Regions from separate parts of the Phytobacter sp. V91 genome, predicted to be linked through region 2. Evidence: predicted binding sites of a transcription regulator. Region 2 holds the regulator's gene; each other region holds the start of a gene.

Region 1 (10,798 bases), on a different contig from region 2:
AGCATTAACAATCGCCAGTGCGCTGGCCAGTGCGTCATTGTTCACTTCGCTGCCGGTAAAGCGCCAGCCGTACTCATGCACGCCAATCAGCGGATAGATACAGTTCGCACCGGTTCCGACGTCCAGCACGCTGGCCTGGGTTGGCACCCTGCCTTCATTACTTTCTGCCAGCAAGTCTGCCAGATGATGCACGTAATCCGCGCGCCCCGGCACCGGCGGGCAGAGAAAACCTTCGGGAATATCCCATTCAGTAACACCGTAAAAATGCGCCAGCAGCGCTTTATTCAGCACTTTGACCGCACGCGGATCGGCAAAGTTTACCGTGGCGTCACCCGCCGGGTTGGTAGTGATAAATTCACGCAACGAGGGGGTTTTGGCGCACAGGGCGTCGAGATCGTAGCGGCTGTGGTGGCGGTTGCGTGGGTGCAACCCCGGCTTTTGGGCATTCATGGCATTCTCCTGTTGGCAGCGGCGTAAGATACCCGTTGACGGCGGCAGGGTAAATAAGTGAGGCTAAAGAAACTCACTTCCCCCATGGACTCGTCATGTATTTTTACCAACCGACCCAGGGTCATGGCCTGCCGCATGACCCTCTCAACGCGATTATCGGCCCTCGCCCCATCGGCTGGATTTCATCATTAAACGGCAACGGTCAGCAAAATCTTGCCCCTTATAGCTTTTTTAACTGCTTTAATTACCGCCCGCCGATTATTGGCTTTGCCAGCAGCGGCTGGAAAGATAGCGTGCGTAATATTTGTGAGACCAAAGAGTTTGTCTGGAATCTGACGACCCGCACGCTTGCTGAGCGGATGAATGAAACTTCGGCGTCACTGGAGCCCGGTGAGGATGAGTTCGCCTTTGGCGGCCTGACGCCGCTTGCCAGCCGCATCGTTCAGGCTCCACGGGTAGCTGAAAGCCCGGTGCACTTCGAATGTCGCCTGTCTCAGTGTATTCAACTGACCAGCGCCGGGGGTGAAGCGCTTAATAGCTGGCTGGTGCTGGGAGAAGTTGTTGCCGTTCATATTGATGAGTCTCTGCTGGAAAACGGGATTTATCAGACGGCAAAAGCGCAACCGGTGCTCCGGGCCGGCGGCCCCACCGCCTATTACACCATCAGCGAAGCGCAGCGTTTCGATTTGCGCCGCCCGGATGACCGCTAATCCCGGCCTCAACCACTGTCACCCGCCCGCACTGGTTGCGGGCTTTTTCATCTTCACAAACCACAGTAGAAAAACTTACACAAAAATACAAAATCAGGATATAACGTCAGTAATTAGCAAACATTCCAGTTTCACTGACTGTTCTTTACCTTAAAATCCAGCGTAAGCGGTTTCGTTTCAGCGCACAATTATGGCAATAAAAAGTAGCAATCTGTGCCCAGCAAAACGTACGCAACTGACCTGAGGGTCACTTCAGCGATTTCTGCCAATAAATATCAATAATTTCATTGAGTTATTTATTGTTCAATTTTTTTAAACGAGGTCGTCAATTCTCTTAGATTTTCTCACTCGCAAAAAACAGTGATACTTATCACATCGACGGAACATCGTCTCCCTGACAGAATAACCTGCGAGAAATTAACTATGAAAACCATCAAATATGCTGTAGCTGCTATTGCCCTGTCCACCCTGTCCTTTGGCGCTTTCGCTGCACAGGCCGTTAACCCGGCCCAGGCACAGAGCATGAATAAAGTGGGTGTGGTTTCTGCTGAAGGCGCAACAACGCTGGACGGTCTGGAAGCACAGCTGGCTGACAAAGCGGCAGCAGCAGGCGCAACCGGCTACAGCATTACCTCCGCTAACAGTAATAACAAACTGAGCGGCACTGCGGTTATCTATAAATAACCCACACTGATTCACCCCGTAGACTTACCCTCTGACGGATGCTCCACCCCTCATTGACACTGTTGTTGTTACCCTTTTTGGCCCGTCCAGTGATGAGACGGGCTTTTTTTTGCCTGTTATTCAGAAACTTTGTCTGACACGCGCAAGCCCTTCGTCCAGCGTTTCACACTCACCGGTTGCCACCAGACAGCACGCCATCTGGATTTTCAATGACTCAGGCACCGGCTCACTGCCGCCCAGACAGCGTTCAATCCAGCGCGCGGTAATTTCGGCATCTTTGCCGGCGGGCAGCACGCTCTCCGCCAGCTCAGGCTGACGTTCAACCAGCACCCGGGAACCACCGGCATCAATCAGGTTAATCTGCGGGCAGCGCTGCGGGTTCGCATACACTTCCCCTTCGGTGCCATGCATCAGCAGACCACGCCCCGCGATATCAGCAAAAAACTTGCCGACACGGCTAAGGTACTCAGGATGGGAAACACTGGAGAGGCACAACGCCGCCCCTTGTTCAAAAGGGGTCGCCAGCTTCGCCAGAGTATGGGCGCTGTTGCGTACCCCCATCACCCAACGTAGCGAAAGCTGTTTTTCCAGCGGCGGGCAAAGCGCACTGACGGGAATAAACACCGGCTGATGACCTTCAAGCTTTGCCTGAGCCTGGCCCGCATGATGCGTGGCCTCAATGCCGAGCAGGGTGAAAATGGTTTCGCTGACCACCCTGGTCGGATCGACGCTCACCCCGTGCACCACCACCGGAAAGCCCAGTTTATTGAGCAGAATAGCCAGCAGCGGCGTGAGGTTTGCCTGTTTACGCGCCCCGTTGTAGGTAGGAATAACAATCGGCATGGGCTTTGCCACTGGCGGCGTCAGACGCATGGTCTGCTGCTGCATAGCCTCGTAGAAGCCGAGCATCTCGGCTTCACCCTCCCCCTTGATACGCAGGGCCAGCAAAATGCCGCCCAGTTCAAGATCCGGGACATCACCCGCGAGCATACGGGAATACAAGCCCCGGGCGGTGTCAAAATCCAGATCCCGGGCATGGTTCTTTCCCCGGCCAATCTCTTTTATGATTTTGCGGTAATCCATTAACACTCCTCACTGACTGACTTTTCAGCTGCGCTTACGGCGGCTTTGCTTCGGTTTCTTCACTATAACGTCTGGCACATCGGGTTGGGAAATAGGAAACACGGGTAGCGCATTGAGCAGCCTTTTGCCGTAGCTTTTACTCAGTAAGCGATTGTCATAAATGACGACTTCGCCGTGGCAGCTGTGGCTGCGGATCAGGCGGCCGACCTGCTGAATAAGGGTAAAGGAGGCGCTGGGTAAACTTTGCACTTCAAAGGGGTAACGGTTGAGGCTTTTAAGCCATTCGCCTTCGGTGACCACCACCGGGCTGTCGATCGGCGGAAACGCGATTTTATGAATATGCACCTGGGTCAGATAGTCGCCTTTCAGATCCAGCCCTTCCGCAAAGGACTGCAAACCGACCAGTACGCTGCGCTCACCGCCATCGATGCGCTTGCGGTGCAGCTCCACAAGCTGGTAACGGGGCTGATCCCCTTGCACCAGCAGCAACAGCCGTAAATCCGTCACATAAGTCAGAAAGAGTTGCATCGCACGCTGGCTGGCAAACAGCACCAGCATTCCCGGATGCGCCTTGCTCTCCACCTGCTCACGGAAATACGCCGCCATTTCCGCCAGATGGGCGGCTTCATTATCGATAAGCGGCGCATGGCGCATTTTGGGGATCACAATTCTGCCCTGTTCGACGTGATTAAAGGGCGAATCCAGCGCCACAAAGCGATCGCCCGCTTTTTCTTTCAGGCCGCTCATCTCCTGCAGGCGCGAAAAGCTGTTGAGGGAACGTAAGGTGGCAGAGGTCACCACAATGTGCGGTACGCTACGCCATAGCAGTTTTTCCAGTTGATCGCTGACGCGGATCCCCACGCAATGGAAAAACAGCTGCATCTGCCCGTCACGAAACTCACGGGTTGCCCATTTTGATACCGGAGCGCCTGAAGCCTGGGCCATGGAGGCGAGTCGCCAGAGCTTACTCTGAGACTCAAACATCCCCAGCGCCCGGTTCATCTGCAACAGTACCCGATGCAGACGCACAATATCGTGGCTGCCGGTTTTCTCGCTAAGATCGTTGAGAAACAGCTCTGCCAGCCCGCGGAACATCTCGGTAAGCTTTGCCAGCCGCTGGCAGATCTCCATCACCTCCTGCGGAAGCTCGCCCATCGTAAAGCGATGTTCCGCCTCCTGGGCCGCAGGCAGATAGAGATTAAGAATGTTATTCAGCGAGGCGATAAGTTCGTACAGCTCTTCACTGTGGGCGTTAAACCGCTCCGGCGTTGCCAGAGGAGGCGTGGTTTTCGGCCGGAACTGCTCAAGGCAGGTCGCCACCAGCTTGCTGAACAAATCAAGTTGCAGGCGAAACCAGGGCGCGCTGATTTCAGCGCTCATCTCCAGCGCATCCCGCGCGACATCCGGCAGGTGATGGCCTTCGTCCAGCACCAGCAGGAGGTTTTTTGGATCCGGCAGCACGGATTCGCTTTCCAGGGCGGCCATCACCAGCGCATGGTTCGCCACCACCACCTCCACTTCCTGGATCTCGCGACGGGCAACAAAAAACGGGCATTCCCGGTAATAGTGGCAGTTGCGGTTGAGGCAGCTGGCTTTATCCGTGCTCAGGCGACGCCAGAGGTCATCGCTGATTGCGTGGCTGTTATGATCGCGCAGGCCATCCCAGCGGTAGCTATCAAGCTCGCCTTTAAGCTTTGTGCACAGCGCCTGCTCTTCCTGATTGTTTGCCGTCAGTTCATCTTCCAGAAATGCCAGCAGATCCTGCTGCGTGGGATCTGAGCTCGACAGCGCCGTCAGATTACGCGGACAGACATAGCGCCCCCGGCCAAACGCGGCAGTAAAGCGCAGGTCGGGGATAATTTTGCGCAGCAGCGGCAGGTCTTTGCTGAAGATCTGATCCTGGAGCGCCACGTTGGCGGTACTGACCACCAGCGTTTTTTGCTCTTCACGGGCAATGGCAATGCCGGGGATCAAATAAGAGAGAGTTTTGCCGACCCCGGTAGGCGCTTCAATCGCCAGATGCCGCCCTTCATCCCCGGCAAGGGTTTTCGCCACATCGGCAATCATCTGCCGTTGCGGTGCGCGGGGAATAAAATCCGGGATCTGTTGTTGCAACGCCTTATACCAGGCGGCAATTTGCGCTCTGAGCGCAGCGGTGAGGGCCATCGGCAAACCTGAAATACTGTATAAACAGCCACCATTGTGGCATTTTTCACGTTTCAGGGGTAATGCTTTTTCCCATTATGGAAAGCGGCGCGTAAAAATGGAGCCCGCAGGCTCCCGGTCATTTTACTTCAGCTGCGGCCAGTACTCTTTATTGGCCTCAATCAACGCATCCAGCACCCGGCGGGCCTTTTTCGCATCAATAATGGTGCGGTTGAGCGTCAGCGCCTGTAACGCTTTGGTGTAAGAGCCTTCAAACCAGGCTTCCACCGTCAGGCGTTCATAGGCAAACTGCTGCTCGATCATCCCTTTGTAGAAGGTGGGAATTTTACCGACGCCATAAGGACGTGGGCCGTTGCTGCCGACTTCCGCCGTTAGCTCCACCATCACATCGTCATCGAGGTTTTCCACCAGCCCATTGTTCGGCACCATGACGATAAATTTCATTTTCAGATTGAAGGCGATGGCTTCCGCCAGCTCGACAATCATGTCGCCATGGGCATCGTTGTGCACCACGTGTACATTGCGCGTTGTGCCTTCAGCAACCGCCGTACGACATTCATCAAACACCCGCTTTTCGCGACCATTGATGACTTCGTTGGCGCGGGTAAAGTTCGGATCCAGTTTGGAAAACTTATACTCCGGATAGAGATAATATTGCAGATAGGTGTTGGGCAAATAGTCCGGGAAGTCGCGCAGCATATCCGCGACCGCCGCGTATGTATCAAGCCAGGACTGGTCGCGCTGCTCGGCATCCGCCGGTATAAAGCCATTTTTCGCAATGTACGCTTTCAGCTCAGGCGCTAAATCATGGCCATTTTCATCATACAGATGGGTAAACCAGCCGAAGTGGTTAAGACCGAAATAAACCGGGTCGAAGGTTGCCGGATCGCGTTTTAATAACCGGCCATACGAGCGCAGCAAATTCACCGGTTGATCGCAGATATTGAGGATACGGTCATCGTCCGGGAAACGTTTATTCAGCGCATCGGCCACGATGGCCGCCGGGTTGGTGTAGTTGAGGATCCACGCGCGCGGTGAACGTGCTCGTACTTTTTCCACCAACGCAATCATGTCGCGAATAGATCGCATACCGTAGGCAAAGCCACCTGCGCCGCAGGTTTCCTGACCAATGACCCCAAGACTAAGCGGAATTTTTTCATCTTTCTCGCGCATCGCATAGCCGCCGGTACGCATCTGGCAGAAGATGAAGTCCATATCGCTGAATGCGATGTCTTCATCGCCGGTGTAGACAAATTCCAGCCCGGGATATTCTTCGCGGAAGAGCACTTTGGCATATTCACCAATCACCGCCTGGCGTTCTTCATTCACATCAAACATCACCAGTTTGTTTAATGGCAGACGCTCTTTGAGTTTGCAGAGTGCTTTTAATAATCCCGGTGTCCATGTGGAACCGCCACCGACTAATACAATATTAAATTTTTTCATATCATCTGTTCTCTTATTGCGGCTGTTGAACAAGTAAATGTTGTTTTACGGCACTGGCAATACTTTCAACCTGTGGGCCGTAAATAACCTGAATATCGTTCTCAGTGGCGCGAACAAAGCCGCTGGCACCACTTTGTTTGAGCTTGTTCTCATCCACTTTATGCATATCGCTGATTTTTACCCGCAGACGGGTAAAGCAGCAGTCCACGTTCTGGATATTCTCGCGACCGCCGAGTCCGGCAATAATTTGCGCCGTGGCAGCATCGCCTTCCATTATTTGTCCACCCGCATGGCTGACCTGTTTGTCGTCTTCCCGGCCGGGGGTTCTGGCATTGGTGCGCAGAATGATCCATTTAAACGCGAAGTAATAAACCGGCGCCCAGATACAGCCGAGCAACAAATTAAACCACCACTGGGTTTTCGCCCCGCCCAGCACACCGAAGACAATAAAGTCGATCAGTCCACCCTGAATATTACCGATCATCACCTGCAATAATTGCGCGCAGGCAAAAGAGAGACCGGTCATAACGGCATGAAATAAGAACAGTAACGGGGAGACAAAGATAAAGCTGAACTCCAGCGGTTCGGTTATTCCGGTGGTGAACGACGCCAGCGCGCCCGCCATCATTAGCGCCTTAACCCGCTGTTTATGCTCAGGCTTTGCGCAGCGGTAAATCGCAAGCGCAGCGGCAGGCAGACCAAACATCATCACCGGGATTTTCCCCTGCGCCAGAAAACGGGTTGCCTCGCGCACCACGTCATCCGCCAGCGCGCCGGGATGCGCCAGGGCATAATTGAAGATCGACAGCGCGCCAATCACGCTTTCGTTATCCACATGCACCATCCCGCCAACGGGAGTGAAACGCACGGTTTCATTAAGAATATGGTGCAGCCCGGTCGGAATTAAAATCCGCTCGGTAAAGGCATAAATAAAGGTGCCAAAAGGACCGGATTCACCAATAAATTGACCGAGGGAGATGATCGCGCTGGCAATAACCGGCCAGACTAATGACATTAATACGCCGACAATCGGCAGAACAATCACGGTAATAATAGGAACAAAGCGGCGACCACCAAAATAGGCGATGGCCGCCGGGAGTTTAATCGTATAAAAACGGTTATGCAGCGCCACAGTAACCAGACCGGAAATAACCCCGCCGAGGACACTCATCTGATAAGAAAATATGCCTAAGGTGCTGGCAAACTCTGCTGAATACATCACCGCATCGGTCTGGCTGTAGCCTTTTTCAATCAGCGCGGCGACAGAAGTGGTTTGTGGGGTTAATCCTTGTGCCAGCAGGCTGTAATTGACCCCAACGTGAAAAGTGATAAAGCCAATCACTGCCGCAAGCGCCGCGGTGGGCTTTTCATCACGCGCAAGACCAATGGCGGCGGCAATAGCAAACAGCAGCGGCAGATTAGCAAACAGCGCCCCGGCGACTTTGCGGATAAAACCAATAATCTGCTGCATCACTTCGGCATGAATCACGCTTTCGCCGACGATTGCCGGATTCTGTAATGCCGCCGCGAGACCGAGGAATATCCCCGCTGCCGCGATAACAGAGATCGGCATCATCAACGCCTTGCCTAAATCCTGTAGAAACTCACCCGTCCGACTCATTGTTATTTTCCTTTTAGGGTACTGGCTGAACATAGGACAGAGTATAGCCAGAATGAATGTATAGTTGTCTAGCCCACTAAATTTAAAACGCGGCGAAGATCACAAAGTTAGCCTTTGGATCGCTTAAGGACGTGCTGCTGTCAGGGTGAAACGATAGTGCTGCTGGTTGTAGTAAATCTCGGAGATCTCAAACGGAATATCTTCGCGCAGGAAAGCGATCGATGTGGCATGCAGGACCGGCTCATCGCGGTTGATCCCCAGCATATCACGGACATTCTGTGACGGAAGTTCGGCGCGGATCTCTTTTTCAGATCGTTCAACGGTAAAACCTTTGCGGCTGACATAGGCATATTTGGAGCGGTTAAGATCGTCTTCGCTGAGATCCGCAAAGGGCTGCGCGATCATCCATGACTGTTCATACACAAACGGAATATCGCCCACCAGACGCAGACGCTGCATAAACCACACTTCGCCGTCCGGCGGCAGGCGCAATCTTTCGGCAACCTCTGGCGAAGCAGTCTGTCGAAACAGACAAATCAGGCGATTAACCACCGGTTCATCCAGCCCCAGCGTCGCTTCGCTGGAGGAGAGGTGTCGGTCAAGAGGCAGAGAGATACGGACCTGTTTGCCCGACTGAACAACAAAGGTTCCCTGCCCGCGACGGCGCTCCACTTTTCCCTGACGTACCAGATAATCCACCGCCTTACGCGCCGTCATCCGGGAAATGGCAAACTGCTGGCAGAGCTCATTTTCTGAAGGGATAACGTCGCCAGGCTTTAACGAACCGGCGGCAATCTGCCCGGTAAGGTACTGTTCAAGCTGTAAATAGACTGGCACGGTGGAATATTTGTCGATCATTAGCGCAACTCCCTCTCTCATCCCGGTATGGTAGCGACAGTGATGCAAAGTGACAACGTTTACCCTTCTGGCGGCGTTTTTCAGGCAACCGACGGGTTTTCGCAGCCCGGATCACAATTTGGCATTCGAATTTAGTTAACGCCTTTTGTTGCATTGAATATTTTTTTTCGCGGTGCTAGGTTTTAACTGCATTACGCTTGTTACCGACTATCGGGCAAAACCTAAATGCAGACTGAGGGGCATAATTCGCCTGTATCTGTATTTATGTCTTGCCCGTTTTTGTTTTCAGGAGTTGGCGATGCTGGTCAAACAAATATTAAATAATAATGTTGTCAGCGCAGTTGATGAAAATGGCCTGGAGGTCATTTTAACCGGGCGTGGGCTGGGGTTTAATACCCACAGCGGCGCCAGTATCGACCAAAATGCCATCGATAAAATATTCCGCCTGCAGGACTCGCAGGTTTCTGCCCGTTTTAAAGATCTGGTCAGTGAAGTACCGGTTGATATTTTGCAAATCACCGCCGATATCATCAGCCATGCCCGCAGCGTACTCCCCCACAAACTCAGTGAAGGCCTGTACGTTACCCTCGCCGACCATCTGCATTTTGCCCTGCAACGGCAACAAAACAATGAACTTTTACCTAATCCACTTGAGTGGGAAGTTCGCCATTTTTACACCAAAGAGTATGCCATTGGTCGCCAGGCGCTGGGGATGGTTGTTGCCCGTACCGGTAAATTATTACCTGATGGTGAAGCCTGTAGCATTGCCCTGCATATTGTCAATGCCGGGCTTAATGACACCATGGGAAAAACCACGCAAATCACCCGGCTTATTTATCAGTTACAGAACATTGTTAAGTATTTCTTTAATATACCACTCGATGAACACAGTCTTAATTATCAGCGATTTATTACCCATTTAAAATTTTTCGCCCAGCGGGTGATTGATGGGGTGGTGTTAAATAACGACGATGACGAATTCTTCGCCCTTGTACAAAGGCGTTACCAGGCCACATTAAAATGCGTCGAAGCGATGAACGAATTTGTCAGCAAGAATTATCACCACACCATGAGCAACTCGGAAAAGCTCTACCTGACGGTGCACATCGAGAATATTGTGCAGCGAACAGCCCCCGACGCGGGGAAGGTTTAACGCGTTAATATACAGACACTCTGTATTAAGAAGTGCAGCAATTCCATCCAGGCTTGTTACTGTTAGATCAGGCAAACCCCAGAGGAAACAAGGCTCCGGTTAACACCGGTCATTGTGGATGAAGCCGGCTTTTGGCTTCAGTCTGGAGGAAATCTTATGCATTATCAGGATACTGCGCGCCAGATAATCACCCTTATCGGCGGCAAAAATAACATACTCTCACTGTTTCACTGTATTACCCGTCTGCGCTTTCAGCTCAAGGATAACGACAAAGCGGATCGTGCTGCACTTGAGGCTCTGGAGGGCGTTTTTGGCGTCAATATCTCCGGCGACCAGTTCCAGTTGATTATCGGCAACGATGTCGATCCCCTCTGCAATGCCCTTCTCAGCCAGCTTCCGGGTATCGATAGCGCTTTCCGGCCGACTCAAAGACGCAACCCGATCTCGGTCATACTTGAAGGACTGTCAAACATCTTCTCCCCCATCATCCCTGCCATTGCCGGAGCTGGTATTCTCAAAGGCCTGCTGGCGCTGATGGTGGCAATGAAGTGGGTGGAAACGTCTCACCAGAGCTACCAGATCCTGCTGGCGATAAGCGATGGTGTGTTCTACTTCCTTCCCTTCGCC
Region 2 (10,798 bases):
ACGAATCCCACAAACGTTCGCCGTTAATACGGTAAAGCTGAGTTTCTGTTATCGGGGTAGAAAGGACATCACTGCTCATTTTGGTCTCCTTGCATAAAAGCGCTGGCCATCTCAACCAGCAGACGATCGCTACCGCGTGGCCCTAAAAATGAAATCCCCAGCGGCAGACCGCCAACCCGGGCGACGGGCAACGTGACCTGCGGGCGTTGGGTCATAACCGAAATCAGCAACAGATCGTGGGAAAGACGACGTACCTTCTCAATCTCTTCGGGCTGGGCCGTCAGCAGCGGAGCGCCATCGGGGACGGTCGGCAGCACCAATATCGCGTCGCCCAGTTGCTCATCCCACCAGGCGGTATAGCGGTCACGCTGCTGACAAGCGGCCTCGAACTGCGCGCGGGTGACGGCTTTACCCCATAAAAACCGCTCGCTAACGTCCGGCCCCAGTTGCAGACCATAACGCTCAATGGTTTCGCCCTGCGCCTGCCAGGCCTCGTAGCCCTGTATCTGGCGGAAGGCGAGATAAATCTCATCAATCTCCGGTAGCGGCGCTTTCAGCGGCGTTATCGCGCCAAAAAACTGCCCCAGCCGCTGCTGAACCGGCATCAACGCCTGCTGGCTACGTGCAGGCAGGCGGGAAAACAGCCCCTCATGACTGACCAGCCGGGCGCGTGAGATGTCCGGTCGTTCATCGCTCAGCAGGCAACCGGCAACCGCACTGAAAACCTCCGGAGTTCGGGCGAAGAAACCGCAGGTGTCCATGGTGGCGCACAGCGGCTGACAGCCCTCAAGGGAAATGCGACCGTGCGTGGGGCGCAGCCCGTATAACCCGCAATAGCTGGCGGGAGTACGCACTGAGCCGCCCGTATCGGTGCCGAGGGCAAAATCACAGGCATCGTTCGACACCGCCGACGCCGACCCTGATGAGGAGCCGCCGGGAATGTGATTCGGCGCGCTACCGTTGCGCGGAGTGCCGTAATGAATATTTTGTCCGCTCATCGAGTAGGCCAGCTCACTGGTGTGGGTTTTGCCGATAAAGCGCGCCCCGTTATCCAGCAGTTTTTGCACCACTGGCGCAGTGCGATTTTTTATCCCGGAGAGTGCCAGCAGATGCGGGTTACCGCCGCCGGTCGGGTAGCCCGCCACATCGAACAAATCTTTGACCGCAAAGGTCATGCCGCTTAACGGGCCACTTAAGGCATGTACCACCGGCTGTACCGGATAAGGCATAAAGGCACGAAGGTCATCCTGCATATTGCTCTCCTCTTTGCTTCAGGCGTAAAGGGCCTGGTTTTCAACGGCGGAACTCAGTTCCCGCCAGCGATGGCAGCTCACCACATGACGAACGCCCACCTGTTCGGTCGTCGGCTGACTTTGCGTACAGGCAGATTGCGCATGGGGACAGCGGTCAGCAAAAGCGCAGCCTGCCGGAAGGCGGGACAGATCCGGTGGCGAACCGGGAATGCAGTGCAACGCATCCCCCTTTTTCAGCCCCTCTTTCGGGCGACTTCCCAGCAGCACCTGGGTATAGGGATGACGGGGACGGTATAAGATGTCCTCTATCGAGGCCTCTTCGACGATACGCCCGGCGTACATCACCGCCACCCGGTCAGCAATCTCCACCGCCGCGCCAATGTCGTGGGTTACGAAGATAATCGACAGGTCACGCTGCTTTTGCTGCTCGCGCAGCAGGATCAGGATCTGAATTTGCACCGTCGCATCGAGGGCAGTGGTGGGTTCATCCGCCAGCAACAGCTGCGGGTTACACGACAGCGCGAGGGCAATCATCGCCCGCTGGCGCATCCCCCCGGACATCTCGTGCGGATAAGCATCCAGCCGTCGTTCCGGGCTGGGGATGCGCACCTGACGCAACGCCTCCAGCGCCCGCTCCCGCGCGGCCTGACGCGACAGCCCTTCGTGGCGACGCAGACCTTCCACAATCTGCTGTCCGACGGTGTAGACCGGATCGAACGCCAGCAGCGGTTCCTGAAAAATCATCGCACAGCGCGCGCCGCGATATTGCCGCAGCTTCGACGCGCTCATGGTCAGCACCTCTTCCTCTCCTACCCGTAGCGTACCGCTGAGCACGCTGCTTTTGGGGGGATGCAGACGCATCAGCGCACGCAGAGTGACGCTTTTCCCGGAGCCAGATTCGCCGATCAGCGCCATGACTTCGCCTTTTTGCACATCAAAAGAGACGCCATTGACTGCATTGACCGTCTGCCCGTCACGGCGAAATTCAACCCGCAGGTCGCGGATATGGACATAAGCTTCATGCGACATGACTCACCTCCTGAACGGCGATGTTTTGATGCCAGGGCGATGCAGGTTGTGCCATCAGGCAGGCGCTTTGATGCCCCTCGCCAACGCTTTCAAGCTTCGGCTTAAGCTGGGCGCAAACCGCTCTGGCATGGGGGCAACGGGTGTGGAACCGACAGCCGGAGGGCGGCGATATCGGGCTCGGCGGATCGCCACTAAGCGGCGAAGTTAGCGTCCGGTTATGCGGATCCATCGACGGCATCGAACTTAACAGCGCACGGGTATAAGGGTGAGCAGAGGCGGTAAACAGCTGTTCTGCTGGCCCTATCTCCACCACTTCACCGAGATACATCACCAGTATTCTGTCTGACAGCCAGCGCACCACGTGCAGATCATGGCTGATAAACACATAGGTCAGTTCAAGGGTGCGTTTCAGCTCCTGCAACAGCTGCAACACCTGGGCTTCAACTGATTTATCCAGCGCCGAGACGGCTTCGTCCAGAATCACCAGTCGCGGTTTCATCGCCAGCGCCCGGGCGATATTCACGCGCTGGCGCTGCCCGCCGGAGAGAGCATGAGGATAACGGTGGGCAAAGCGCCCCGGTTCGAGGCCAACATGCGCCAGTAAAAAACGGGCATATTCGCTGGCCTCTTTGGCGCTGACGCCATGCACCCTCTGGCCGAACGCAATACTCTCTTCCATGGTCATACGCGGGTTAAGCGAGGCGTAACTGTCCTGAAACACCATCTGTACCTGGCGGCGATACTCTTTCATCGGCAGGCGCGAGGAACCGACCTCCTGACCATCAAAGATAAGTTCGCCGCTGTCCTGCTTAAGCAGTTGCATCAGCAATCGCGCGGTGGTGGATTTACCGCAGCCCGATTCCCCCACGACACCGAGAGTTTCACCTTTTTGCACCGTAAAGCTGACATCGTCCACCGCCTGCACCACTTCTCGCGCTTTTCTGCCGCCGGCAGAAAAGTATTTGCGCAGATTGTTGATGGTCAGCAGCGGCTGAGCGGGTCCGCCAAGGTCGATATTGATAAAGGGTTGCATCGTTTACTCCTTAATCGCCATTGCCGTGCGCAGGCGGTCCGCGAGGATATTGAACGAAATGGAGGTGATAAAAATCATCAGGCCAGGCAAAGCGGCAACCCATGGCTGGGTGTAAATCGCCGTGCGCAGAGTATTGAGCATCAGTCCCCACTCCGGCTCCGGCGGGCGTACCCCAAGGCCGAGAAAAGAGAGTCCGGACGCCAGGATCATACACACCGAAATCAGCCCGGTGGAGAAGACGAAAATCGGCCCGAGAACATTACCCAGCACCTGAACGCGAATAATGGTAAAGGCGCTGGCCCCGGTAGCCCTGGCGGCATCGATATAGTCCATATGCCGCACCTGAGCGGTGACGCTTTCCGCAATACGCGCCACCTGCGGAACAAAGACCAGCGTCAATGACAGCAGCGCATTCCCAATGCCCGCGCCCAGCGCACCTGAGAGGGCTATCGCCAGTAACACCGAGGGGAAAGCGTAGAACACGTCCACGGTGCGCATAATAATGGTGTTGGTTTTGCCGCCTGCATAACCCGCGACAATGCCAATGGCTCCGCCGATAAAGAAGGCGAAGACCACCGGAACAATCCCCATAAACAGCGACAGGCGGGTGCCAAGGATCAGGCGGGAAAGCATATCGCGCCCAAGCTCATCAGAACCCAGCGGGAAGCCGTCAGTGCCTATCGGTTTGAGGCGTAAAAACATCGAGGTCTGATAAGGGTCTTTTACAATCAGCCAGGGGCCAAACACGGCCAGAACCAGCAAAAACAGGATAATGGCTCCGACGAACACGCCACCCGGGTCACGCAGCAAACGGTGCAGCACGCCACGCCAGTAGCCTTGCCTGGCGCCCGGCGCGCAGGAAACAGGAATGCCTTTGGTTGTCACGGTATCCACCATCGTCAGCTCCTCTTAATTCGCGGGTCGAGACTGGTTTGCAGGATATCCACCAGCAGATTAAGCAGCACAAAGAACAGCGCCAGTACCCAGATGGTGCCCTGCAACAGCGGCAGGTCGCGCTGGAAAATGGCGGTATTCAGCAACAGGCCGGTGCCAGGCCATGAGAACACCGTCTCCACCAGAATCGAGCCGCCCATCAGGTAGCCCACCTGCAACCCCATGACCGCCAGCGCAGTAGGAGCCGCGTTTTTCACCACGTGCATAAAGATCCGCGATTCGTTAAGCCCGCGAGCGCGCAGGCCAACGATAAACTCCTGGCTAAGAATATCGGCCACCTGCGAACGCACGGTGCGGGCGATAATGCCGGTCGGGATCACCGACAGCGTAAAGGCGGGCAGCAACATAAACTGCATATGCGCCCAGTCCCACTGCCAGCCCACCTCGCCAATCGGCCCGCCGCCGGTGGCGGGTAACAGCGCGAATTTGACGCTAAAGACGATAACCAGCAGCATACCCAGCCAGTAGTGCGGCACGCTGACGCCAAAGACCGACAACACCGATGCCAGACGGTCAATAATGCTGTTACGAAAGTAGCCGGCAACAAAGCCGAACAGACTCCCCAGCACAAAGCCGATAACGGTCGCCAGCAGCGCCAGCCGCAGGGAGTAAGTGACCGCCGTCATCACTTCGCCAATCACCGGGCGTCCGGTGGCGACCGACATACCTAAATCGCCATGCAACGCCCGCCACAGCCAGTGGACGAACTGTAACGGCAGCGGTTTGTCAAAGCCGTAAGCCTGCATTAAGGTCTGGCGCAGCGCTTCCGACGCGTCCGGCGGCATCACCGACACCAGCGGATCGCCAGGCGCTATCTGCACCAGCATAAAACAGATAACCGCCACGCCGAGCATAGTGGGGACGGCCAGCAGGATGCGATATAGCAGCGTATTGATCATCTCTTGCTCCCGTTACTGTTACTCTTTCTTGCTCACCAGACTCAGGTCGATAAACCAGCTTTGCGGTTGCACAACACCCGTTACCGCAGGCGATATCGCGCGTGGCCCAACGTCATGGGCGACAAACAGGAACGGCACCTGGTCTACCAGGGCGGCATGCAGTTCACCGGCCGCTTTATCCATTTCTGCCGGGGTAAACGCGTGTTTCACCGCCGTCGCCAGCTTTTCGGTTTCCGGCGTTGAGAAATAACCCCAGTTGGTGGCCACCGGCGGGAAGGCTTTAGCGGTCGAGAAACGGATCATGCCGAAGTAGGGGTCATTCACCGCCGCGCTGACGTTGATCGCGTCGATCCCTTTCGCCGAAGGATCTTTCGCCCCAAGACGCCAGTTGGTGAACAGGGTGTTCCATTCGTTGACTTTGATATCGACGTTAAAGAAGCAGCTTTTCAGGCTCTGCTGGATGTACTCGTTCATCGGCAATGGCTGCATCTGCCCGGAGCCGGATGCTGAAGTCGCTACCGTCACATGCAGCGGTTTACTGTCGCTGAACCCGGCTTCGGTCATCAGCTTACGCGCCGTGTCCGGGTCGTATTTGACCTGGAAACCAGGTTTGCCGTGCCAGGGGCTGTCCGCCTCGTAGACGCCGGTGGCTTCGGTCATATAACCGCCGAGATAGCTTTTAAGCTCAGCGCGGTTAAGGCACAGGTTGGCGGCCTTGCGCACACGAATGTCTTTCCAGGGCGAACCTTCCTCAAAGGAGAACTGCCACGGCCACAGGTGCGGCTGGGTATTGGCATAGATTTTAAAACCCTGGGCTTTAATTTGATCGACGGCGTCCGGGGCCGGAGCTTCAATCCAGTCCACCTGTTTTGAGAGCAGGGCCGCAGTACGGGCATTGGCCTCCGGCAGCGGGATCAGCACCACTTTATCCACCCGGGGAATACGATCTTTGTTCCAGTAATCGGGGTTTTTATCGAGGATAAGCTGCTGGCGGGGAACCAGTTTTTCCATTTTAAACGGACCGCTGCCCACCGCATGAGCGGCAAACTCCGTCCATGCCAGCTTGCTGCGTGCGGCGGTATCGCCGGTGCTGGCCGGAACCGCGTCATACATTTTTTGCCAGGCCGTCGGCGAGACGATAAACAGGTTGGTAATGTTGTACGGCAGCAGCGCATCCGGTTCGGAGGTGGTCAGTACGACGGTATGATCGTCAATTTTCTCGGCACCGGTCAGGGTCGGCATCCGGGAGAGCGTGTTGCCGATCTGACCCGGCGCGTACTGCGGTGCGGCTTTGTTAAGCACTTTATCGACGTTCCAGACAATCGCATCGGCATTCACTTCAGAACCGTCATGAAACTTCACCCCAGGACGCAGGGTAAAAATCCAGCGACTCTGGTTTTGCGGATCAACATGCCACTCAGTCGCCAGGCCCGGCACCAGGCCGCTCGGCTTTTCACCCTGAGACAGATCCCATTCGACAAGGGCGTCATACAGCGGGATGCCGGTAAAGCGGTTTCCTTCATAGCCCTGGTCGGGCTGACCGAGCGTCAGTGGGATATCTGCGGCAGTCATCGCGATGCGCAGCGTTGAAGCCTGGGACTGCAAAGAGGTAAACAGCGCCAAAGCCCCGCTGACAGCGATAGCGAGGTGGCCTTTACGCAACAATAAGTTTTTCTTCAGCATGGCATTGTCCCTGTTAAATAAAATGTCACTATTTAACAGGCAAGATACATACCAGTTCTGAAATCAGAGAAAAGTGGGGTAAAACGGCTTATAAAATAAGAATGAGTTATATTATCTCTATGATTTAATTTGAAAAATAAAAAAACCTTATTTATTTGCACCGCCAGCGGGAATTCTGTTGCAGAACTGCACCAGCGTATTTAGCACCCTGTCGGGATAGTCACGCAGCGTCACTTTATCTTAAATCACTGCCTCATCCGCCGCGTGACAATCTTAAACAGTTCTTATGAAAGAGCCATAAAGCGAGGTGTTAATAAGGTCTACCAGTGGTAATCGTGGCGTTTTTCCCAGTCAACGACCTCTTTTTCCGCCTGCTCTTTCGCGTATCCATAACGTTGCTGGATTTTCCCCACCAGCTGATCGCGTTTACCTTCGACCACCGTCATGTCATCGTCGGTGAGCTTGCCCCACTGCTCTTTCGCTTTACCTTTTAACTGCTTCCAGTTACCGCCTATTTCGTCTTTATTCATCATCATGTCCTCATCGTTCAGTGTAAATAACGAATCATTGTGGCTCGTTACGTTCTGAAAATGCTGAACGTGCTAATAAGGGTAGTCAGTGATAACGCAACGGTGGATTTATTCGGAATGTTTAACCATCAAAGAGAGAATTATAAGCATGATGGAGAGATGAAGATGAGGGGACTGGTAATCAGGGATGTATCCGCCGGCAGGAGAGGCCATCAGGAAAGGAAAAACGTGGCAACAGGGTGTATCGCCACGGTTTTGTGCGAAGAGTTACAGCCATTCACCATTGCGGATAACGCCAACGGCCAGACCTTCGATGGTGAAGTTCTGCTCGCGCAGATTGACCACGATCGGCGAAAACTCGCTGTTTTCCGGCAGGAGATGAACGGTATTGCCCTGTTTTTTCAAACGCTTCACGGTGACTTCGTCGTCAATACGCGCCACCACCACCTGACCATTACGCACGTCCTGGGTTTTATGCACGGCCAGCAGGTCGCCATCCATAATGCCGATGTCTTTCATCGACATGCCGCTTACCCGCAGCAGGAAATCAGCATTTGGCTTGAAGAGGGAGGCATCCACCTGATAGTGACCTTCGATATGCTGCTGCGCCAGCAGGGGTTCACCTGCCGCGACGCGCCCAATCAGAGGCAAACCGGCGTCCTCTTCTTCTTCAATCAGCAGACGGATGCCGCGAGAAGCACCGGAAACAATCTCCAGCACGCCTTTGCGCGCCAGTGCTTTCAGATGCTCTTCAGCAGCGTTTGGGGAACGGAACCCCAACTGTTGTGCGATCTCCGCACGTGTCGGCGGCATACCCGTTTGGTTGATTCGATCGCGAATGAGATCGAACACCTCTTGCTGCCTGGCCGTTAATGCTTTCATTCCGCCCCCTGGGTGTATATACAGTTATGCTGTGAGTATATACAGCTAAAGGCGATTTTGAAACCAAAATTACGCAAAAAACCAGCAGTTAGCGCAATTCCGGATCTGTCAGCGAAAATGTCCCCACAGCAGCGAAATCCAGGTGAAGAGCGCCAGCAGAATGGTCATCAGTACCGCCGCGGAGCCCATATCTTTCGCCCGTCCGGACAACTCATGAAACTCGGAGCCAATACGATCCACTACCGCTTCAATGGCGCTATTGAGAATTTCAACGACCATCACCAGTACCACTGAACCAATCAGCAATACGCGAGTGATGACATCGACATCAAGGAAACAGGCGATAATAATTGCCAGAATGACCGCGATGGCTTCCTGGCGAAAGGCAGCTTCGTTTATCCAGGCGGCGCGGACGCCTTTCCATGAATAACCGGCCGCTTTGATGATGCGGGTAACACCAGTGGTATTATTGGCCATTAAAAGAACCTTTTTATGAATTGAATTATGTATTGAACATCAATCTCTATGTAAGGTTATAGAGGTACAAAAGAATTTGTGCGCGCTTTCTGATATTCTTGCGACGCAATGGCATTATTAACCAGAGGCTTTACATCGTTTATGTCCGGCTGGCCACGAATTTACTACAAGTTACTTAATTTACCATTAAGCGTATTGGTAAAAAGCAAGTCGATCCCGGCAGAACCCGCTCAGGAGCTGGGGCTCGATACGTCACGTCCTATTATGTACGTTTTACCGTACAACTCGAAGGCCGACTTGCTCACGTTACGCGCTCAATGTCTGGCACATGACCTGCCCGATCCGCTGCAACCGCTTGAGATCGACGGCGTGGAACTGCCGCGTTACATCTTCATTCATGGCGGGCCACGGGTATTTACCTGGTACACGCCAAAAGAAGAGTCGATCAAGCTGTTCCACGACTATCTCGATCTGCACCGTAGCCATCCCGATCTGGATGTGCAAATGGTACCGGTATCGATGATGTTTGGTCGCTCACCGGGGCGCGAAAAAGGCGAAGTGAATCCACCGCTGCGGATGCTCAACGGCATCCAGAAGTTCTTTGCCATCTCCTGGCTTGGTCGCGACAGCTTTGTCCGTTTCTCGCCGCCGGTATCGCTGCGCAGGATGGCGACTGAGCACGGCACGGATAAAATTATCGCCCAAAAACTGGCACGTGTGGCGCGTATGCACTTCGCCCGCCAGCGTCTGGCTGCGGTCGGTCCGCGTCTGCCGGCACGCCAGGATCTGTTTAACAAGCTGCTGGCCTCCAAAGCGATTGCCCGCGCGGTGGAAGACGAAGCCCGCAGCAAAAAAATCTCCCATGATAAGGCCCAGCAAAACGCGGTCGCCCTGATGGAAGAGATTGCGGCGAACTTCTCCTATGAGATGATTCGTCTCTCTGACCGAATTTTAAGCTTCACCTGGAACCGTCTGTATCAGGGCATTAACGTGCACAACGCTGAGCGCGTGCGCCAGCTCGCCCACGACGGCCATGAAATTGTCTATGTGCCCTGCCACCGCAGTCACATGGACTATCTGCTGCTCTCCTATGTGCTTTATCACCAGGGGCTGGTACCGCCGCATATCGCTGCCGGTATTAACCTGAACTTCTGGCCCGCCGGGCCGATTTTCCGCCGCCTGGGGGCGTTCTTTATCCGCCGTTCCTTTAAAGGCAACAAACTCTATTCGACCGTGTTCCGTGAATACCTGGGTGAGCTGTTCCAGCGTGGTTATTCCGTCGAATACTTTGTGGAAGGCGGGCGTTCACGTACTGGCCGTCTGCTGGATCCGAAAACCGGCACCCTGTCGATGACCATTCAGGCGATGTTACGCGGCGGTACGCGTCCCATCACCCTGGTGCCCATCTACATTGGCTATGAGCACGTGATGGAAGTCGGCACCTACGCTAAAGAGCTGCGCGGCGCGACGAAAGAGAAAGAAGGCTTTATGCAGATGGTGCGGGGCTTAAGCAAGCTGCGTAACCTCGGCCAGGGCTATGTTAACTTCGGCGAACCTATTCCGCTGATGAACTACCTCAACCAGCGGGTGCCTGAGTGGCGTGAGTCTATCGACCCCATCGAAGCGATTCGTCCGGCCTGGCTTACCCCTACGGTCAATGCCATTGCCGCCGATCTGATGGTGCGCATTAACAACGCCGGGGCGGCGAATGCCATGAACCTGTGCTGCACCGCCCTGCTGGCTTCGCGTCAGCGTTCACTGACCCGTGAACAGTTGACGGAACAGCTTAATTGCTACCTGAGCCTGATGCGTAATGTCCCTTACGCCGCTGACTCAACGGTGCCAGCCGCCAGTGCGTCGGAGCTCATCGATCACGCATTGCAGATGAACAAGTTTGAGGTGGAGAAAGACACCATCGGCGACATCATCATTCTGCCGCGCGAGCAGGCGGTGCTGATGACCTACTACCGCAACAACATTGCGCATATGCTGATGCTGCCGTCACTGATGGCGGCCATCATCACCCAGCATCGTCATATTTCTCAGGACGAGATGCTG
Region 3 (10,798 bases), on a different contig from region 2:
ACCCGCAGGCATGGTGCTTTCATCAAAACCGACGCAGTATTTGTCAAGAAACGCCCGATCAACCAGATTTTCGTCAATCATCACCCACGCCAGCGCCGAAACCAGGGCTGCATCGGTGCCAGGGCGAATTGGTATCCACTCATCTTCGCGCCCTGCCCCCGTATCCGTGTACCGAGGATCAATGATTATCATCCGCGCGTTTGATTTCTGCCGGGCCTGCTCAAGGTGATAAACGACGCCACCACCGCTCATACGTGTTTCAGCGGGGTTATTGCCGAACATCACCACCAGCTGACTGTTTTCAATATCGGACGGACTGTTGCCGTCGGCCCAACCGCCATAGGTATAATTGAGCCCCGCCGTAATTTGTGCAGAAGAATAGTCGCCGTAAAAATTCAGATAACCGCCGCAGCAATTCATCAACCGGGCGATCAGAGTCTTATTTGGGCAGTTAGCAACGGTCATCGTGCCGCCCAGCGTACCGGTTCCGTAATTCAGATAGATGGATTCGTTACCATAATCTTTAATCAGGCGCTTCATATTGTTGGCAATATGATCGTAGGCCTCTTCCCAGCTAATGCGCTCAAATTTACCTTCGCCGCGTTTGCCCACCCGTTTCATAGGATATTTCAACCGATCGGGATTATAGACCCGGCGACGCATTGAACGTCCGCGCAGACAAGCCCGGACCTGGTGCAATCCGTCGTAGCTATCGTCCCCGCTATTATCCGTTTCAACGTACCTGATTTCGCCATCCTGTACATGCATACGCAGCGGACAACGGCTACCACAGTTAACGGTGCAGGCACTCCAGACAACGCGTTCAGATGATGCTGCCGATAAGGGGTCAGCCGCACAGAGATTGCGTGAAAAAGGAAGGGTAAAGGCGCTGCTCGCCAGCGCGAGACCACCCATTACGCCGGTTTTAACCAGCCCACGCCGGGTAACTTCCGCCTCCAGCAGACCATCAGAGTTTTTCGATTCCATAAAGACTCTCTTTGCTCACAGATAGGAATAAACCGGAATCGTCAAGCAGATACAGATATGACAAATTCCGAAATTTTTAGTTTTTTATCCTGAATTGCAGCAGGGATTATTAACGAAATATTGTGATGGTTTATTGCCGGGGGTCAACGCGAACAAAAAAAAAGCGCCCGCAGGCGCTTGATATGGACAGAAGTGAAACTTAGCCGATAAACTCGACGCCGCGCATATACGGACGCAGAACTTCCGGGATCTCGATACGACCGTCGGCTTGTTGATAGTTTTCCAGCACCGCAACCAGGGTGCGGCCAACTGCCAGGCCAGAACCGTTGAGGGTATGAACCAGACGGGTTTTCTTGTCTGATTTGCTACGGCAACGCGCCTGCATACGACGCGCCTGGAAGTCCCAGACGTTCGAACAGGAAGAGATTTCGCGATAGGTATTTTGCGCAGGAACCCACACTTCAAGATCGAAGGTTTTACAGGCGCCAAAGCCCATGTCACCGGTGCACAGAGCCATACGACGGTACGGCAGACCCAGCAGTTCCAGTACTTTTTCAGCGTGCCCTGTCATCTCTTCCAGCGCCGCCATCGATTCTTCCGGGCGAACAATCTGCACCATTTCAACTTTGTCGAACTGGTGCATACGGATCAGACCACGGGTATCGCGGCCGTAGGAACCCGCTTCAGAACGGAAGCACGGAGAGTGCGCCGTCAGTTTAATTGGCAGGTCATCTTCGTCGATGATTTCATCACGCACGAGGTTGGTCAGCGGCACCTCAGCGGTCGGGATCAGCGCATAGTTGCTGCTATCGGCTTCTTCATCCAGCGGACGAGTATGGAAAAGGTCACCGGCGAATTTCGGTAACTGCCCTGTGCCGTACAACGTGTCATGGTTTACCAGATAGGGAACGTAGGTTTCGCTGTAACCATGCTGCTCCGTGTGCAGATCAATCATGAACTGCGCCAGGGCACGATGCAGATGCGCAATCTGCCCCTTCATCACCACAAAGCGGGAACCGGTCAGCTTAACGGCAGCGGCAAAATCCAGCCCGGCATGCATTTCGCCCAGCGTGATATGGTCGCGGACTTCAAAGTCGAACTGACGTGGGGTGCCCCAGCGTTTTACTTCAACGTTGTCATTTTCGTCTTTGCCAACCGGGACGCTGTCGTCCGGCGTATTGGGGATAGCCAGCGCGATTTCGCGGATTTCAGCCAGCAGTGTTTCCAGCTCGGCTTTCGCCGCATCCAGATCTTCACCCAGTTTGTTCACTTCCAGGCGTAATGGCTCGATATCTTCCCCGCGTGCTTTTGCCTGGCCGATGGATTTCGATCGCGAGTTACGTTCTGCCTGCAAATTTTCAGTGTTGACCTGCAAGACCTTACGACGCTCTTCGAGCGCGCGTAACTTATCTACATCCAGCTTAAAACCCCGGCGTGCCAGTTTTTCTGCAACTGCGTCTGGCTCGGTACGCAGCAGATTGGGATCGAGCATGCTTATCCTGTGCTTATCGAATTGAAATAATGAGAAAGTGACCACAGCCTGCGGCCACAGAGATCGAACGACAACATTACCGCAAGGACACTCTCAACGGTAGCGTTTTATGGGGCTTTTATGATCCTGTTCGGCCAGCCAGGCGAGCTTTTCGCCAATCTTTCCTTCCAGCCCCCGATTTGTCGGATAATAATAGCGTGTTTGCGCCATTTCCTCGGGGAAAAAGACTTCGCCAGCCGCATAGGCATTGGGTTCATCATGGGCGTAGCGATACTCCTGACCGTAGCCCATCTCTTTCATCAACTTAGTGGGCGCGTTGCGTAGATGCACCGGCACATCGTAATCCGGACGCTCACGGGCATCCGCCATCGCGGCTTTAAAAGCGGTATAGACTGCGTTACTTTTCGGCGCACAGGCAAGATAGACGATGGCCTGCGCAATGGCGCGCTCCCCTTCTGCCGGGCCAACGCGGGTAAAGCAGTCCCAGGCGGAAATAGCCACCTGCATGGCGCGCGGATCCGCATTGCCGACATCCTCAGATGCAATCGCCAGGCAGCGGCGGGCAACGTACAACGGATCCCCGCCTGCGCTGATAATGCGGGCATACCAGTACAAAGCGGCATCGGGTGCGCTTCCACGTACTGATTTATGCAGCGCCGAAATCAAATCGTAAAAACGGTCGCCTTTGTTATCAAAGCGCGCGCTACGCTCACCGGCAATTTCGGTCAGCAATGCTTTTTGCAGCACGCGTTTGCCGGAATTATCCAGTTCGGCCATATCGGCCATCATTTCCAGAGTATTCAATGCCCGACGGGCATCACCGTTGACCAGTTCAGCGATAGCGCTGCGCGTTTCAACAGGCAGCACAATATCCTGGCCGCCGTAGCCACGAGCTTTATCTTCCATCGCCTGGCTCAGGACCTGCTCAATATCTTCGGTGGTCAAAGATTTGAGCAAATAGACGCGGGCACGCGAGAGCAATGCCGAGTTGAGTTCAAAGGAAGGGTTTTCCGTGGTGGCACCAATAAAGGTGATGGTGCCATCTTCAATGTGCGGTAGAAAGGCATCCTGCTGGCTTTTGTTAAAGCGATGGACCTCATCCACAAACAGAATCGTTCGCCTTCCGGCATTACGATTCTGCCGTGCCCGTTCAATGGCTTCGCGGATCTCTTTGACGCCGGAGGTGACAGCGGAGATACGTTCAACATCTGCGCTGGCATAACGGGCAATCACTTCCGCCAGCGTCGTTTTTCCTGTCCCCGGCGGCCCCCATAAAATCATAGAGTGCAGATGCCCGGCTTCGATGGCACGAGGCAGCGGCTTACCCGGCGCCAGCAAATGTTGCTGGCCAATATACTGCGCTAAATTTTCTGGCCGCATGCGGGCGGCCAGGGGTTGAAACGCATTATCGGAAAAATCGAGCGACAGGTTGCCCACGAATGCCTCTTACTTACGTTGATCGTCAACCGTTACGCCCTTCGGCGGAGTAAAGGTGAACTTTGCTGCATCAATGCTGCCGTTTTGCTGCGCTTTAAGCTGATAGCTGCTTTTCTGGTCATCCTGCTCAATGGCGCTGAACTGATGGATGGTGCCGTCACGTCCCACATTGATGGTGAACTGTTTCAGGTTACCGCTGCCGGTTTTCGGCGTCAGGACAAAATCATCACCGTTTTGGGTGATGTTGTATTGCTGCCAGTCGCTGCTCTGATTACGCGCAATCAACATAAAAGGGGTGTTGCCGGTGGCATCTTTCAGCCAGGTCGCCGTAGCCTGCTCGACAAACGGATTATAGAACCACAGCGTTTTACCATCAGAAACCAGCACGCTTTCATCCGGTTGGGTCATATGCCAGTTAAACAGGCTTGGGCGTTTTACCCACAGATCCCCTTGCCCTTCCTGTACCGCCGCGCCGCTACCGTCAGTGACTTTCTGGGTAAAGCTGGCATGGAAGCTGTTCACTTTATCAAGGCGGCTTTTCAGGTCGCTGGAGGCATCTGCCCATACGTTACTGGCCATAAAGCTGCCAATTAACACACAAGCCATCGCGATTTTTTTCATTATTTTTCCTTAAAATACATCGCTCCCGAAATGGGAGAGCCTGCCTGTCACTCTAAAAGCCGCAGCCCCGGAGCGACAGGAGAAAAGACTTAATTTTTACCGATTTACCCATCTTTGCATTTATTCGAACGGCGGCGGCGCCAGGACTTCACGGTTACCGTTATGCCCCTGTTCGCTAACAATTCCCTGGGCTTCCATCTGCTCAATAATGCGCGCCGCACGGTTATAGCCGATGCGGAACTGACGCTGGACGCCCGAGATAGAGGCTTTGCGTTTTTCTGTCACAAAGTTGACCGCCTGATCGAACAACGGATCTAACTCTTCGCCGCTGTCAAAACCGCCGCCACCGCCTTCGCTGTCACTGTCAGAGGTGATGCCATCGATATATTGCGGGCGACCACGCGCTTTCCAGTCCTGAACCACGGCATGGACTTCCTGATCACGCACAAAGGCACCATGGACACGTACCGGAGAACTGTTCGAACTGGTCGCAGAGTAAAGCATGTCACCCATCCCAAGCAGTGATTCCGCACCGGACTGGTCGAGGATCGTACGCGAGTCAATCTTACTGGAAACCGTAAAGGCGATACGGGTTGGAATGTTGGCTTTAATTAAACCGGTGATAACGTCGACAGAAGGACGTTGCGTCGCCAGTACAAGGTGGATCCCCGCGGCACGCGCCTTCTGGGCCAGACGCGCAATCAGCTCTTCCACTTTCTTGCCAACGGTCATCATCAGGTCGGCAAATTCATCCACCAGCACCACGATATAAGGCAGTTTCTCCAGTACCGGATGCACCGCATCCATACTGTCTCCCGGCTTCCAGTACGGGTCCGGAATCGGGCGGCCCATTTTCGCCGCTTCAGCAATTTTCTCGTTATAACCCGCAAGGTTACGCACACCCAGCGCTGACATCAGTTTGTAACGACGCTCCATTTCGTTCACGCTCCAGCGCAAGGCGTTGGCCGCGTCTTTCATATCAGTGACCACTTCAGTCAACAGATGCGGGATGCCTTCATAAACCGACAACTCCAGCATTTTCGGGTCGATCATAATGAACTTAACGTCTTCCGGCTGTGCCTTGTACAGCATGCTGAGGATCATGGCATTCACCCCAACAGACTTACCGGAGCCGGTTGTACCCGCCACCAGCAGATGCGGCATTTTCGCCAGATCGGCAATCACCGGCTCGCCACCGATATCTTTGCCCAGCACAACGGTTAACGGCGACGGGCTTTCGCGGAATTTTGCGCAGTCCAGCACTTCGCGCAGATAGACGGTCTGACGTTTCTTATTCGGCAACTCCAGCCCGACATAAGGTTTGCCCGGGATAACTTCCACCACGCGCACGGCAACGGTCGACAGTGAACGAGCAAGGTCACGGGAGAGGTTGGAAATACGCGCCGCTTTCACCCCAGGCGCAAGGTTTAATTCAAAACGGGTGATAACAGGCCCTGGGGAGTAGTTCACCACGTCGGCTTTAATGCGGAAATCGGCCAGTCGGGCTTCAACCAGACGCGCCATTTGCTGCAAAGCAAAGGTATCCACCGGTTCGACTTCAGAAGGCGGCGGCGTAAGTAAATCCAGCGATGGCAGCGGCGTGGTGGGTTTCTGCAATTGATGGCTGTCGCCATTGCGCATCAGCAACGGGTGGATCAGGCTCTCTTTCGGCGCAGGTGTGGATACCTGAGCAACAGGCTGCGCAGCAGGCGCGGCGACTGGTCGCGCAGGCGCATACTGGGCTTCTGTCTCCGGCATCACGCCCGGTGTGAACAGCGGTTCACTCGGGCCGTCATCGACCAGCGCTTTGGTCGGCGAAAACTCAAAATCATCCAGCGAGAACATCCCTGGCGGAAGAGAACTGTCTGCGGCATAACGCTGTTGCTGGCTGGAAGCAAACTGGCGAGCCAGTTCCACTTCAGCTTCTTCCTCCTCCGTCAGGGCCGGGGGAACAGGCGTTGACGGCGTGTCGTGGGTATACTCTTCGCCATAACGATTCTGCTGGCTGGCGGCAAACTGCTGCGCCAGCTCATGCTGGTGCAGCATCTCAACATCATCATCGCTCATCGGCTCATGATGCTGGCGCTGTTCCGCGCGCGCGCGCTCCTCTGCCATTCGCTGGGAAGGCAATTTAATACCGTATGAGGCCAGCTCGCGACGCGTCGGCACACGTACCCGGTTAGGACGCGGCAGTTGGGGACCAATGCCCTCTTTGACCTGCTGACGCGGCGCACCGCCTTCAGCAAGGCTGAAAACAGGGCTGACGCCATCCACTGGGGATGTTTCATGGACGCTGGCCGCAACAGCGGACGCTGCAACAGGTACCACATGCGCACTCACAGAAGGCGCAGGCGCAACCGGATGAACGGGCTCCTGAACAGGGTCAGGGACTGGCTGGTACCAGGCGGCAAGTTGTTCGCGCTCACGAGCACGTTTCTCTTCCACTTCTTCAAAATAATACAGCGGAGGGCGCGTCTGTTTAACCTCTGCCATCTCTGGTTCAGGTTCAGGCTCCATCAGCGGCTCAGGTGCCACATATTCCGGCTCAGGTTGATAAGCCTGATACTCCACCGGCTCAGCCACAACCGGCTGAGGCGGCTGCCACTCCCCTTCCTGCTCCGGCGCGACATAGTGAGAAAGCGGCACTTGCCCGACAACGGCGGCGGATTGCGGCAATGGCTCCGGCGTTTCCGGCTGCCATGTCGTCGTTTGCTCCACAGCATAGGCCACAGGCGCAGAGGGCGCGGCATGGCTTTGCGCTGCGATCATCCCGGCAGCGGCAGCGGCCAGAGGCTCGGTTACCCGGTATCCACTGAGCAGGGGATCATAAGGATCTGTTTGCGCCTGGATGGCGCTATTGCCGGAGAAGAGCACGTCATCAGCATCTGCCGGAACACCACGGGTAGAATATTCAACCTCGTCGTTCTCTTCATCATCCATCCGCTTACCGGAGAACAAGGCCTCATCGGTCTTACGTCCCATTGGATTGCTGAACTTTTCAGCTATCCGCTTACGCCGTGCCAGCGCGCCACGCATAATACGAGCACGACGTGACTGGTGAGGCGCTTTGGCGGATTCATCGTCATCCTCATAATCTTCGTCCTCGTATTCTTCTTCATCGACCCAGGTATCATCCCGACGGGTACGATTGCTGGCAAAGGTCAGAATACTTAAGATCACGCTACCAATTTTTTCTGCGATGGTGACCCACGACCAACCGGTAAATAGCGTTAACCCCGCCGCCCAGACGCAAAGCAACGCAATAGTGCCTCCACTGCTGCGCAGAAGGGGTTGCAACGTGGTGCTAAGCAGGCTGCCAATGACCCCGCCAGAGGCGAAGTACCAGATATCATCAGCATTGATAGCGGCGAGACCGCAGGAGGTAAGGATCAAGGCAAGCGCCCCAATCAACCGTAAAGAGACGGCAAAATAGTCGATATATTCTTCACTTGCCCGGTGACGATAAGCAAACCAGCAGCCACCGATAATGATCAGCGGAATGGTGTAGGCCATGACGCCAAAAATAAAGAATAAGGTATCAGCCAGCCATGCGCCTGGTTGCCCCCCCAGATTATGGATAGGCTCATGCCAGGCCGTTTGTGACCAACTGGGATCGGAGGGATTAAAACTGATAAGTGCTGCCGTCAACCAGAGGGCAAACAAGGCTACGAGGATCAGTAATGCCTCAAGGAGTCGACGCCCGCTGCTCAACCTGGTAAGTGTGACGTCTTTGTCTTCTGTGTATTCCTGGCTCAAGTAAGGCGCTCCAGCTAAAACGGGCAACAGCGCCGGGAAACCCCGGCACTGTTGCTGTATGGATTAACAGGAGTGTAATCAAAAAAAGCCGATTTTGCACCTGTTCCGTATTAGCGCGTCTTGATAACCAGACGATTGCTCTGTTTGACTTCTTCCATCACCACATAAGTACGGGTGTCATTCACGCCAGGCAGTCGCAGCAGAGTTTCCCCCAGCAACTTACGATAGGCAGACATATCAGGCACACGTGTTTTCAACAAGTAGTCGAAATCACCTGATACCAGATGACACTCTTGAATTTCTTCAAGTTTTTGTACTGCGGAGTTAAATTGCTCAAACACATCCGGTGCGCCACGATTCAGAGTAATCTCAACAAAAACCAGAAGTGATGCATCCAGATAATGCGGGTTCAACAGCGCTGTGTAGCCCTGAATAAAACCCTGTCTTTCCAGTCGACGCACACGCTCAAGGCACGGCGTTGGGGAAAGTCCCACTCGCTTAGAAAGCTCGACGTTGGAAATACGCCCATCTTTTTGCAATTCGTTCAGAATATTACGATCAATGCGGTCGAGATCTTTGCCAGGGCGCTTCTTGCTATCTACCATTATTATTGTCTCTCTGTATTCCTTCCCTACTCCTGTCTTGACCCTGTGCACTTCACTGTTCAGAGTCTTTGCCCGTCGCTTTACGTGCACTGTGTTATTGAATTAACACGACGTAATCCCAGGGTCAGTATTAAGAAGTCCGTTGCCTGACGGCAGCTATCGACATCACGAATGGCATCTGTCCACACCATGCGTAGATTTCACTAGCCCGGTAAAATTGGTATTTGCATGCATGAATTTGCGTCACGCGCGAAACACTGCTTTTTTCTTCCTTTGATGTTTTCGCAAATGCGCAGGGGATTGTCAAAGCAAAACATCTTTTTTTAGTACAACATGCCAGATATTCATCATCACGCTCAGTGAATACTCATGTTATCACCTTATAACTGACCAATTTTCAGTAGAAATTGTTATATTTCGATTCTTAGCTTGAAATTTATCATCGGCTTTATCTATTACACATATCGTTAACAAAACCGCTGAACTCTTTTTTTACGCCCACAAATTCCCTACAATCCTGAGCCATGTCTGCAAATAAAAATGAGGATTTCATGGGTACGGCCAAACACAGTAAGCTGCTTATCCTGGGTTCAGGCCCTGCGGGCTATACCGCTGCGGTCTATGCTGCACGCGCCAATCTGGAACCGGTATTGATTACCGGGATGGAGAAAGGCGGTCAGCTCACCACCACGACCGAAGTGGAAAACTGGCCAGGGGATCCGAACCACCTGACCGGGCCGCTGCTGATGGAGCGCATGCATGAACATGCCGAAAAATTCGAGACGCAAATTCTGTTCGATCATATCAATACGGTTGATCTGCAGAATCGTCCTTTCCGCCTGACGGGCGACAGCGGTGAATATACCTGCGATGCGTTAATTATCGCGACAGGAGCATCCGCACGTTATCTGGGCTTACCTTCAGAAGAAGCCTTTAAGGGCCGTGGCGTTTCCGCCTGTGCGACCTGCGACGGTTTCTTCTACCGTAACCAGAAAGTTGCCGTTATCGGTGGGGGTAACACCGCCGTTGAGGAAGCACTGTATCTGGCAAATATCGCTTCTGAAGTGCATCTGATTCACCGCCGTGATTCTTTCCGTGCAGAGAAAATCCTGATCAAACGTCTGATGGAAAAAGTGGCAAACGGTAATATCGTGCTGCATACCGACCGTACGCTGGAAGAAGTGACCGGCGATCAGATGGGGGTCAGCGGACTGCGTCTGCGTGACACGCAAAACAGTGACAACGTTGAGTCACTGGAGGTAGCAGGTCTGTTTGTTGCTATTGGCCATAGCCCGAACACCGCTATCTTTGCAGGCCAGTTAGAGCTGGAAAACGGCTATATCAAAGTCCAGTCAGGCATTCATGGCAACGCGACCCAAACAAGTATTCCGGGTGTCTTCGCTGCCGGTGACGTAATGGATCATATTTATCGTCAGGCGATCACCTCTGCCGGTACCGGTTGTATGGCCGCGCTGGATGCTGAACGCTATCTCGACGGACTGGCGCAGAACAGTAAATAATCTTTACAAGTCAGTAACAAAGGTAAATAAGGCGACTATAAGTCGCCTCAGATTGCTGACGAACCCCACGTTTTTCGTGGGGTTTTGTTTTTGTAGCGACCGCAGGTCGCGATCGCGATATTTTCCTGTCTTTCTGCCCCGGCTTTTCTACTGCGCTGTTTTCAGCCTCTTATGTCCCGCTGAACCCGCCAACACCAGTAAAAACTGATAAAGAAGCGCCAGCAGCGCCATCTTCTTCATATTCTGCGCCGTCGCCGCAAGCAGGCACTGCATCTGCACTTTCATCAGGCCACGGAACCGCGCGTACCGGTGCCCGTGATGTTGTTTCGCATCCGCGAAGCTCCGCTCCACCGTTTCCTTACGCCGGGCATACACCTTTT

The links. Region 2 encodes LexA, which represses DNA repair genes until DNA is damaged. Its sites were predicted from a motif close to TNCTGTATGTACATACAGNA; they were not measured.
Region 1: a site for LexA is predicted at 5,108-5,127, ahead of dinG (ATP-dependent DNA helicase DinG). Genes of this name have one in related genera too.
Region 3: a site for LexA is predicted at 8,346-8,365, ahead of ACSZO4_RS06980 (DNA translocase FtsK 4TM domain-containing protein). Genes of this name have one in related genera too.

Annotation. Positions count from the first base shown of each region.
Region 1 is NZ_CBFFRJ010000036.1:5,436-16,233, reverse strand. Features, by position in the region: gene rlmF (23S rRNA (adenine(1618)-N(6))-methyltransferase RlmF) at 1-450, opposite strand, end outside; gene ACSZO4_RS09555 (flavin reductase family protein) at 546-1,160, shown strand; gene ybiJ (DUF1471 family protein YbiJ) at 1,584-1,844, shown strand; gene ybiB (DNA-binding protein YbiB) at 1,965-2,927, opposite strand; gene dinG (ATP-dependent DNA helicase DinG) at 2,952-5,093, opposite strand; gene ACSZO4_RS09535 (6-phospho-alpha-glucosidase) at 5,217-6,539, opposite strand; gene ACSZO4_RS09530 (PTS transporter subunit EIIC) at 6,553-8,160, opposite strand; gene ACSZO4_RS09525 (GntR family transcriptional regulator) at 8,284-9,018, opposite strand; gene licT (BglG family transcription antiterminator LicT) at 9,317-10,171, shown strand; gene ACSZO4_RS09515 (beta-glucoside-specific PTS transporter subunit IIABC) at 10,328-10,798, shown strand, end outside.
Region 2 is NZ_CBFFRJ010000008.1:56,286-67,083, forward strand. Features, by position in the region: gene ACSZO4_RS03015 (Zn-dependent hydrolase) at 1-79, opposite strand, end outside; gene ACSZO4_RS03020 (amidase) at 69-1,253, opposite strand; gene ACSZO4_RS03025 (ABC transporter ATP-binding protein) at 1,272-2,282, opposite strand; gene ACSZO4_RS03030 (ABC transporter ATP-binding protein) at 2,272-3,315, opposite strand; gene ACSZO4_RS03035 (ABC transporter permease) at 3,319-4,212, opposite strand; gene ACSZO4_RS03040 (ABC transporter permease) at 4,215-5,168, opposite strand; gene ACSZO4_RS03045 (ABC transporter substrate-binding protein) at 5,187-6,851, opposite strand; gene ACSZO4_RS03050 (CsbD family protein) at 7,172-7,381, opposite strand; gene lexA (transcriptional repressor LexA) at 7,649-8,263, opposite strand; gene ACSZO4_RS03060 (diacylglycerol kinase) at 8,372-8,740, opposite strand; gene plsB (glycerol-3-phosphate 1-O-acyltransferase PlsB) at 8,882-10,798, shown strand, end outside.
Region 3 is NZ_CBFFRJ010000023.1:38,385-49,182, forward strand. Features, by position in the region: gene dmsA (dimethylsulfoxide reductase subunit A) at 1-987, opposite strand, end outside; gene serS (serine--tRNA ligase) at 1,187-2,479, opposite strand; gene rarA (replication-associated recombination protein RarA) at 2,573-3,916, opposite strand; gene lolA (outer membrane lipoprotein chaperone LolA) at 3,926-4,537, opposite strand; gene ACSZO4_RS06980 (DNA translocase FtsK 4TM domain-containing protein) at 4,658-8,293, opposite strand; gene lrp (leucine-responsive transcriptional regulator Lrp) at 8,404-8,898, opposite strand; gene trxB (thioredoxin-disulfide reductase) at 9,450-10,418, shown strand; partial or broken gene ACSZO4_RS06995 (transposase) at 10,566-10,798, opposite strand, start outside.